One region of the Streptomyces misionensis genome, then DNA from elsewhere that is predicted to be linked to it. Evidence: riboswitches for the same ligand, from Rfam matches in the RefSeq annotation. Region 1 holds a riboswitch; the other holds the start of a gene.

Region 1 (3,745 bases):
GCCGGTCCGCCGGCTCGGCGCGGGCGGGGTGGCGGGGCGGGCCGCCCCGCCACCGCCCGGACCGCATGACGGTGGTCGGCGGACGGGCGAAGCCCCGCGGGCCCCCCTTGCGGCCGTCGCGAGCGGAGGCGGAATTCGCGATTTCCGGCGCTTTCGTCGCAGCAGAACACCCATTCCATTCACCCGGGTCCGTCAATTCACGGCACCGGAGAAATAGGGGAATCGGGCCCGTAGAATACCCACCCCTTTGTATACGGCACCCGTGTTAATTCTGTGCGCCCGACATGTTTACGGCATGTTGCGAAGTCCTCACGCGCTCCGCGCCACCGGGCACGCGCAGCCGGTGCTCGGCCGCCGCCCGCTCGGCGTGCTGCGCGGTCACCGCGCGGGCGCGCGCCCCGTCGCCGCGCGCCACCGCGTCCACGATCGTGCCGTGCTCCGCCCAGGTGCCGACCGGGTCCGACGGCGTGTCGAGCACGTACATCCAGGCGATCTTGTGCCGCAGCTGAAGCAGGGTGGAGGTCAGCGAAGGGCTGCCGCAGGCCTGGGCCAGCGTCTCGTGGAACCAGCCGTCCAACGCGCGCAGTTCCTCGCCGTCGCCCCGCCGGGCACGCTCCTGCCCCAGCCTGACCAGTCCGCGCAGCACCTTCAGATGCGCCTCGGTGCGTCGCCGGGCGGCCCGGGCGGCGCCGAGCGGTTCCAGGAGCAGACGCATCTCCAGCAGGTCGGCGGCCTCTTGCTCGCTCGGCTCGGCCACACAGGCGCCCGCGTGCCGGCGCGTCACCACGAAGCCCTCCGCCTCCAGGGTGCGCAGGGCCTCGCGCACGGGGACGCGCGAGACCCCGTAGCGACGGGCCAGCACCTCCTCGGTGAGACGGCCGCCGCGTTCGAGGACGCCCGCGACGATGTCGTCCCGGATCGCCGTGCACACCGACTGCGCCGGAATACGCATGACCGACCTCCGTCTTGATCCCGCGACACGACGCCGACGACGGACGCGTTTTTCCATGACTCTATTCCGGTGACTCTATTCCACCGCGCGGCCTTTTCCGACGGCGGACCGGAATCCGGGGATATTTTTTGGACAGGGGCCACCGGAACACGGGGTCACCGGAACACCGCGGGAAAAGGCGAAAGCCCCGGCTCGGTGGCCGGGGCTTCGGGTGCCGTGCGGGGTCGCGCGGGCTCGGTCAGACGTTCACGCCGTGGTTGCGCAGGTAGGCGACGGGGTCGACGTCGGAGCCGTAGTCGGGGCTGGTGCGCGCCTCGAAGTGCAGGTGCGGGCCGGTGACGTTGCCGGTGGCGCCGGACAGGCCGATCTGCTGGCCGGCGGTGACCTGCTGGCCCACCGTGACGCCGATGGACGACAGATGGCCGTACTGGGTGTACATGCCGTCGGCCATGCGGATCACGATCTGGTTGCCGTACGCCCCGCCCCAGCCGGTGGAGACGACGGTGCCGACGCCGACCGCGTGCACCGGGGTGCCGGTGGCGGCATGGAAGTCGATGCCGGTGTGGGACCCGGAGGACCACAGAGAGCTGCTGGCCTCGTAGCCGGTGGACACATAGGAGTGCGCGATCGGGGCGACGAAGGCGTTCAGCCGCTTGCGCTCGGCCTCGCGGGCGGCGCGGGCCTCCGCCTCGCGCGCCTCCTTCAGCCGCTTGGCAGCGGCCTCCTGGGCCGCCTTGCGCTCGGCTGCCCGCTGCTGGGCGCTGGCCTGCGCGTCGATGTGCGCGGCGACGTCGTCGCTCGCGGCGAGTACGGGGGTGAGACCGGTCTGTTCCGCGGGGCGCTCGGCGGCGAGCGCCGGGGAGGCCGCGAGGGTGCCGATGACGCCGGTGGTCGTCAGGGCCGCGACACCGGCCGCCTGGGCGGTGGTTCGCTTGACCCGGCCGGGCTTGCGGTGCTTCCCGGTGGCGCACATGAACGCCATGGAGTGGCTGTTCCTTTCCTTCCCTCTCGCCTACCGGGTTAGCTGACGGGTTCGGAGCAGGAAGGTCTCCTACGGACTCCCTCGCGTCACGCGCGGGTGCCCGATTCACCCCAGGGACGTGTGGGTCCCCGGCTCCCCTGGCTCGCGCCGTACGGGGACTCGGCGATGGCTGTCCGGTGCCGCGGGTGCGGCGCACTGCCCGACGAACAGCCCGGACGACGCTAAGCGGACCGGCTCTCGATCCCCAAACAGATCGGGGTTTTTGTAGCGCATCCCACAGGGCAGACGGGCAACCTCCGCCCCAATTCGGACATCTGAGGAAGAGAGTGGAACAACAGGGGCCCTGACGACCCGTAGGTCGCCAGGGCCCCGTCCCCTGTGTGCCGTTACTCGGCCGCCACCACGGTGACGTCGCCGATGCCCAGCGCCTCGACCGGCGCCTTGATCTGCGCCGCGTCACCGACCAGGACGGTCACCAGGCGGTCCACCGGGAAGGCGTTGACGACGGCCGCGGTCGCCTCCACCGTGCCCGTGGCGGCCAGTTGCCGGTACAGCGTCGCCTGGAAGTCGTCGGGCAGGTGCTGCTCGACCTGGTCGGCGAGGGTGCTCGCGACGGCCGCCGCGGTCTCGTACTTCAGCGGCGCGACCCCGACGAGGTTCTGCACGGCGACGTCCCGCTCGGCGTCGGTCAGGCCCTCCGCCGCGAGGGTGCGCAGCACCTTCCACAGGTCGTCCAGGGCGGGGCCGGTGTTGGGCGTGTCCACCGAGCCGCTGATGGCGAGCATCGACGCGCCGGTGCCGTCCGGGGCGGAGCGCAGGACCTGGCCGAAGGAGCGCACCCCGTAGGTGTAGCCCTTCTCCTCGCGCAGCACGCGGTCCAGGCGGGAGGTGAGGGTGCCGCCCAGGCAGTAGGTGCCGAGCACCTGGGCGGGCCACACCCGGTCGTGCCGGTCCGGGCCGATCCGGCCGATGAGCAGCTGCGTCTGGACGGCGCCGGGCCGGTCCACGATGACGACGCGTCCGGTGTCGTCGGCCGTCACCGCCGGCACGGGCCGGGGCTCGCCGGGCGTGCCGGTCCAGGCGCCCAGGGTGTCGGCGAGCAGCGCGTCCAGGTCGATGCCGGTGAGGTCGCCGACCACCACGGCGGTGGCCGTGCCGGGGCGCACATGGCGCTCGTAGAAGGCGCGCACGGCGGGCGCGTCGATCTTCTCGACGGTCTCCTCGGTGCCCTGGCGCGGCCGGGACATGCGCGAGGACGCCGGGAACAGCTCCCTGGACAGCTCCTTGGCGGCACGGCGGGCGGGGTTCGCCAGCTCGTGCGGGATCTCGTCCAGACGGTTGCGGACCAGGCGCTCGATCTCGCTCTCGGCGAAGGCGGGGGCGCGCAGCGCGTCGGCGACCAGGCCGAGGCCCTTGGCCAGGCGGGAGGCGGGGACCTCCAGGCTGAGCCGGATGCCGGGGTGGTCGGCGTGCGCGTCGAGGGTGGCGCCCGCGCGCTCCAGCTCGGCGGCGAACTCCTCGGCGGAGTGCCGGTCGGTGCCCTCGGAGAAGGCCCGCGCCATGATGGTGGCCACGCCGTCCAGGCCGGCCGGCTCGGCGTCCAGCGGCGCGTCGAGCAGCACCTCCACGGCGACGACCTGCTGGCCGGGGCGGTGGCAGCGCAGCACGGTCAGGCCGTTGTCGAGCGCGGCGCGCTCGGGGGCCGGGAAGGCCCAGGGCCTGGCCTCGCCGGGCTCCGGCCGGGGGTGGAAGTCCATGGTGGCGAGCTGCTCGGTCACTTGGCCGTCTCCTCGTTCTCGTTGCCGGCCTCT
Region 2 (3,745 bases), 1.3 Mb from region 1:
AGCAGCTCGCACAGGGCGATGTCCTCCGGCAGGCCGAGCCGGGCGGCGCGCTCGCGCAGCCGGAGCACGGGGAGGGTCGCGATGCCCTCGCGCAGGTCGGTGCCGGGGGTCTTGCCGGACTCTTGGGAGTCGGAGGCGATGTCCAGGTAGTCGTCGGCGAGCTGGAAGGCCACGCCGAGCCGCTCGCCGTACTGGGTGAGCACGTCCACGACCGTCTCGTCGGCGCCGGACATCATCGCGCCGAACCGGCAGGAGACCGCCACCAGGGAGCCCGTCTTGCCGCCGAGCACGTCCAGGTAGTGCTCCACCGGGTCGCGGCCGTCGGTGGGGCCCGCGGTCTCCAGGATCTGGCCGGTGACCAGCCGTTCGAACGCGAGGGCCTGCACCCGGACCGCCTCGGGGCCGAGGTCGGCGAGGATCTGGGAGGCGCGGGCGAAGAGGAAGTCGCCGGTGAGGACCGCGACGGAGTTGCCCCAGCGGGTGTTGGCGCTGTCCACGCCCCGGCGTACGGCGGCCTCGTCCATGACGTCGTCGTGGTACAGCGTGGCGAGGTGGGTCAGCTCCACCACCACGGCCGACGGCACCACTCCGGGCGCGTAGGGGTCGCCGAACTGCGCCGCGAGCATCACGAGCAGCGGCCTGAACCGCTTCCCGCCGGCCCGTACGAGGTGCTGCGCGGCCCCGGTGATGAACGGGACCTCGCTCTTGGTGGCCTCTAGCAGGCCTTCCTCGACAGCCGCCAATCCGGCCTGGACATCGGCTTCGAGAGCCTGGTCCCGCACGCTCAGCCCGAACGGCCCGACGACGGTCACGAGGGGTCTCCTGTCTGCTGGTGTCTGCTGGCGATTACACGGTTTGTCGATAGGTCGCTGCCATCACTCAAGTCAGCGTATCCGGTCCGGTTTCGATCACCGATAGCGCCCACCCGTCCAGCCCGGGCGGTATCGGAGCACATCCGGCACCCCTTCGATCGGATGAGAAGAACGGACATTTTTCGACTTAACAGGAAAATCCGAGCTTCGTCGCGAGCCCGGAGGTGAGCGGAGTACCCGCTCCACCCCACCGGGGGACGAATACCCGGAATCCCTCATGCCCGATTTAACACAGTTTGCCATTTGGTGAATTGGACCACACCCGCCCCCTGCCCCCGACCGGCCATCCGGGACCCCCTATCGCCTTGCCCGGCAAGCGAGTTGAGCGTTGGCAATCGCAAAGGATCAAGTACCCCATAGGCTAATGATCAAGGTCAAATGCCTCATCAGGTGAATCCGGCACTTGTTCCCGACATGTGCTCTCGCATACGTTCCCGACCCATCGGGCGGACGCCGAATCCTGCCGCCGCCCGTACACCCATCAACGAACTCATTCGTACGGCAGGAGCGGGGGACCCAGGTAAGTCGCCGGACCGGACGACACACGTGACGCAGCGCATGCCGCGACACGCGGTCGCACCGGGACGGCTTGGGGTTAAGCCGTGCCTCTCGCGGGGCACGGCCGGGCACCTCCCCGCCCGAACCCGACAGCTCACCTCGCAGGCGTAGGAGAGGAACGTCCCCATGCCTGCTGCCGTTCAGTCGCGCCGCACCCGCACCAACCGCGTCGTCCGTATGCTCGCCGTCGCCGGCACCGGCGCCGCCGTGATCGCCATGCCGCTCGTGGGCGCCGCCAGTGCCTCCGCGGCCACCGCCACCGCCTCGGCCTCCGTCACCACCGCCGGGTACCCGAACAACCTCGACGGCTGGATCCGCGAGTCCCTGGCGATCATGAGCCAGAAGGGCATCCCGGGCTCCTACAACGGCATCTACCGCAACATCATGCGCGAGTCCTCGGGCAACCCGAACGCCATCAACCTGTGGGACTCCAACGCCGCCAAGGGCATCCCGTCCAAGGGCCTGCTCCAGGTGATCGACCCGACCTTCAACGCGTACCACGTGGCCGGGACCTCCTGGAACATCTACGACCCGGTCGCCAACATCACCGCCGCCTGCAACTACGCGGCGCACCGCTACGGCTCCATGGACAACGTCAACAGCGCCTACTGACCGGCGCCCGGCGGGCCGACGGCACCCCGTCAGTCCGCCGGGAACAGTCTTTCGAGGACGACGGCGATGCCGTCGTCCTCGTTCGACGCGGTGACCTCGTCGGCCACCGCCTTCAGCTCCGGATGGGCGTCGGCCATGGCGACCCCGTGCGCCGCCCACCGGAACATCGGGACGTCGTTGGGCATGTCGCCGAAGGCCAGCGAGCGTTCCGCGGCGACGCCGAGCCGCTCGGCGGCCAGCGCCAGACCGGTCGCCTTGGTCACCCCGCACGGCTGGAGTTCCACCGTCCCCGGCCCCGACATGGTGACCGTGGCCAGCGGTCCCACCACCGAGCGCGCCACCGCCGCCAACTCGTCGTCGGACAGGGTGGCGTGGCGCAGCAGCACCTTGCTGATCGGCGCTCCCCACAGATCGTCGCGCCGGCCCACCCGCACCGCGGGCAGCGTCGGATGGGGCATCCGGTAGCCCGGCTCGATCAGCGTGAGCCCCTCCACCCCGTCCTGGTCGACGGCCGCGTACACCTGCCCCACCTCGGCCTCGATCTTGCCGAGCGCGGCCTCGGCCTGCTCCCGGTCCAGCCGCACCGACCACAGCAGGCGGTCGGCCCCGGCGTCGTAGACCTGCGCCCCCTGCCCGCACACCGCGAGCCCCGTGCAGCCGAGGGCCGCCAGCAGCGGCCGCACTCTGGGGGCCGGACGGCCGGTCACCACCAGGTGCCGGGCGCCGGTCCGGGCCGCCCGCGCGAGCGCCGAGAGCGTGCGCTCGGAGACGGTGTCGTCGCCGCGCAGCAGCGTCCCGTCCAGGTCGGTGGCGATCAGTGCGTACGCGGGGGAGGGTGCCATGAGCAGAGAATACGGATCCCGCGACTCCGCCGACTCATCCGCCGTCGCGCGTACTTGCGTGCCGACCGCCCCCAAGTGCGCGCCGTGGCGCCCCTGATGGGGACCGGGGTTGCCCCGGCCGTGCCCCGGTCGACCGGCCCGGGCCCCCGACCGTGCCGCGCGCCCGGCGGCACCTGCGGCCGCGGGCCGCGGCCCCCGGCGGGCACTGCCCAAAAGGCGCGTCGCGGCCGTAACGTGTGGCCGACCACATGGAACAGCGCCATGCATGGCCCGGATGAGAGCGAGGCAGTACCCCATGCCCCCCTTCGACGTCCCCGAGGGCGACCCCTTCGGTCCGCACAACCTTCCCTATGGCGTGTTCTCGCCCTCCGGCAGCCGGGAGCGCCGGGTCGGCGTCCGGCTCGGGGACCAGGTCCTCGACGCGGGCGCCGCGGCCGCCGCCCTGGGCTCGCCGCACCACGCGCTGCTCGCCCGCCCCACCCTCAACCCGCTGCTCGCGGCGGGCCGCGCCGCCTGGTCCGAGGTGCGCGCCGCGATCACCTCCTGGGTCACCGACCCCGCGCACCGCGAGACCCTGGAGCCGCTCTTCCACCCGCTGTCCGAGGTGGACCTGCACCTGCCCTTCGAGGTCGCGGACTACGTCGACTTCTACGCCTCGGAGAACCACGCCCGCAACGTCGGCAGGATCTTCCGCCCGGACGCCCCGGACTCCCTCACCCCGAACTGGAAGCACCTGCCGATCGGCTACCACGGCCGCGCCGGCACCGTGGTGGTCTCGGGCACGGACGTCGTACGGCCCTCCGGGCAGCGCAAGGGCCCCGCCGACCCGGCGCCCGTGTTCGGGCCGTCGATCCGGCTGGA

What was found. Region 1 has a riboswitch for cyclic di-AMP ahead of BLW85_RS28560 (M23 family metallopeptidase). Riboswitches for the same ligand answer to the same signal wherever they lie in the genome.
Region 2: linked by a shared signal. The riboswitch ahead of BLW85_RS22790 (transglycosylase SLT domain-containing protein) and the one ahead of BLW85_RS28560 (M23 family metallopeptidase) in region 1 are both predicted to bind cyclic di-AMP.

Annotation. Positions count from the first base shown of each region.
Region 1 is NZ_FNTD01000004.1:5,896,388-5,900,132, reverse strand. Features, by position in the region: gene BLW85_RS28565 (GntR family transcriptional regulator) at 266-952, opposite strand; gene BLW85_RS28560 (M23 family metallopeptidase) at 1,191-1,934, opposite strand; cyclic di-AMP (ydaO/yuaA leader) riboswitch at 1,947-2,109, opposite strand; gene BLW85_RS28555 (M16 family metallopeptidase) at 2,321-3,691, opposite strand; gene BLW85_RS28550 (M16 family metallopeptidase) at 3,709-3,745, opposite strand, start outside.
Region 2 is NZ_FNTD01000004.1:4,645,462-4,649,206, reverse strand. Features, by position in the region: gene BLW85_RS22795 (polyprenyl synthetase family protein) at 1-812, opposite strand, end outside; cyclic di-AMP (ydaO/yuaA leader) riboswitch at 1,345-1,553, shown strand; gene BLW85_RS22790 (transglycosylase SLT domain-containing protein) at 1,557-2,042, shown strand; gene BLW85_RS22785 (HAD family hydrolase) at 2,072-2,884, opposite strand; gene fahA (fumarylacetoacetase) at 3,180-3,745, shown strand, end outside.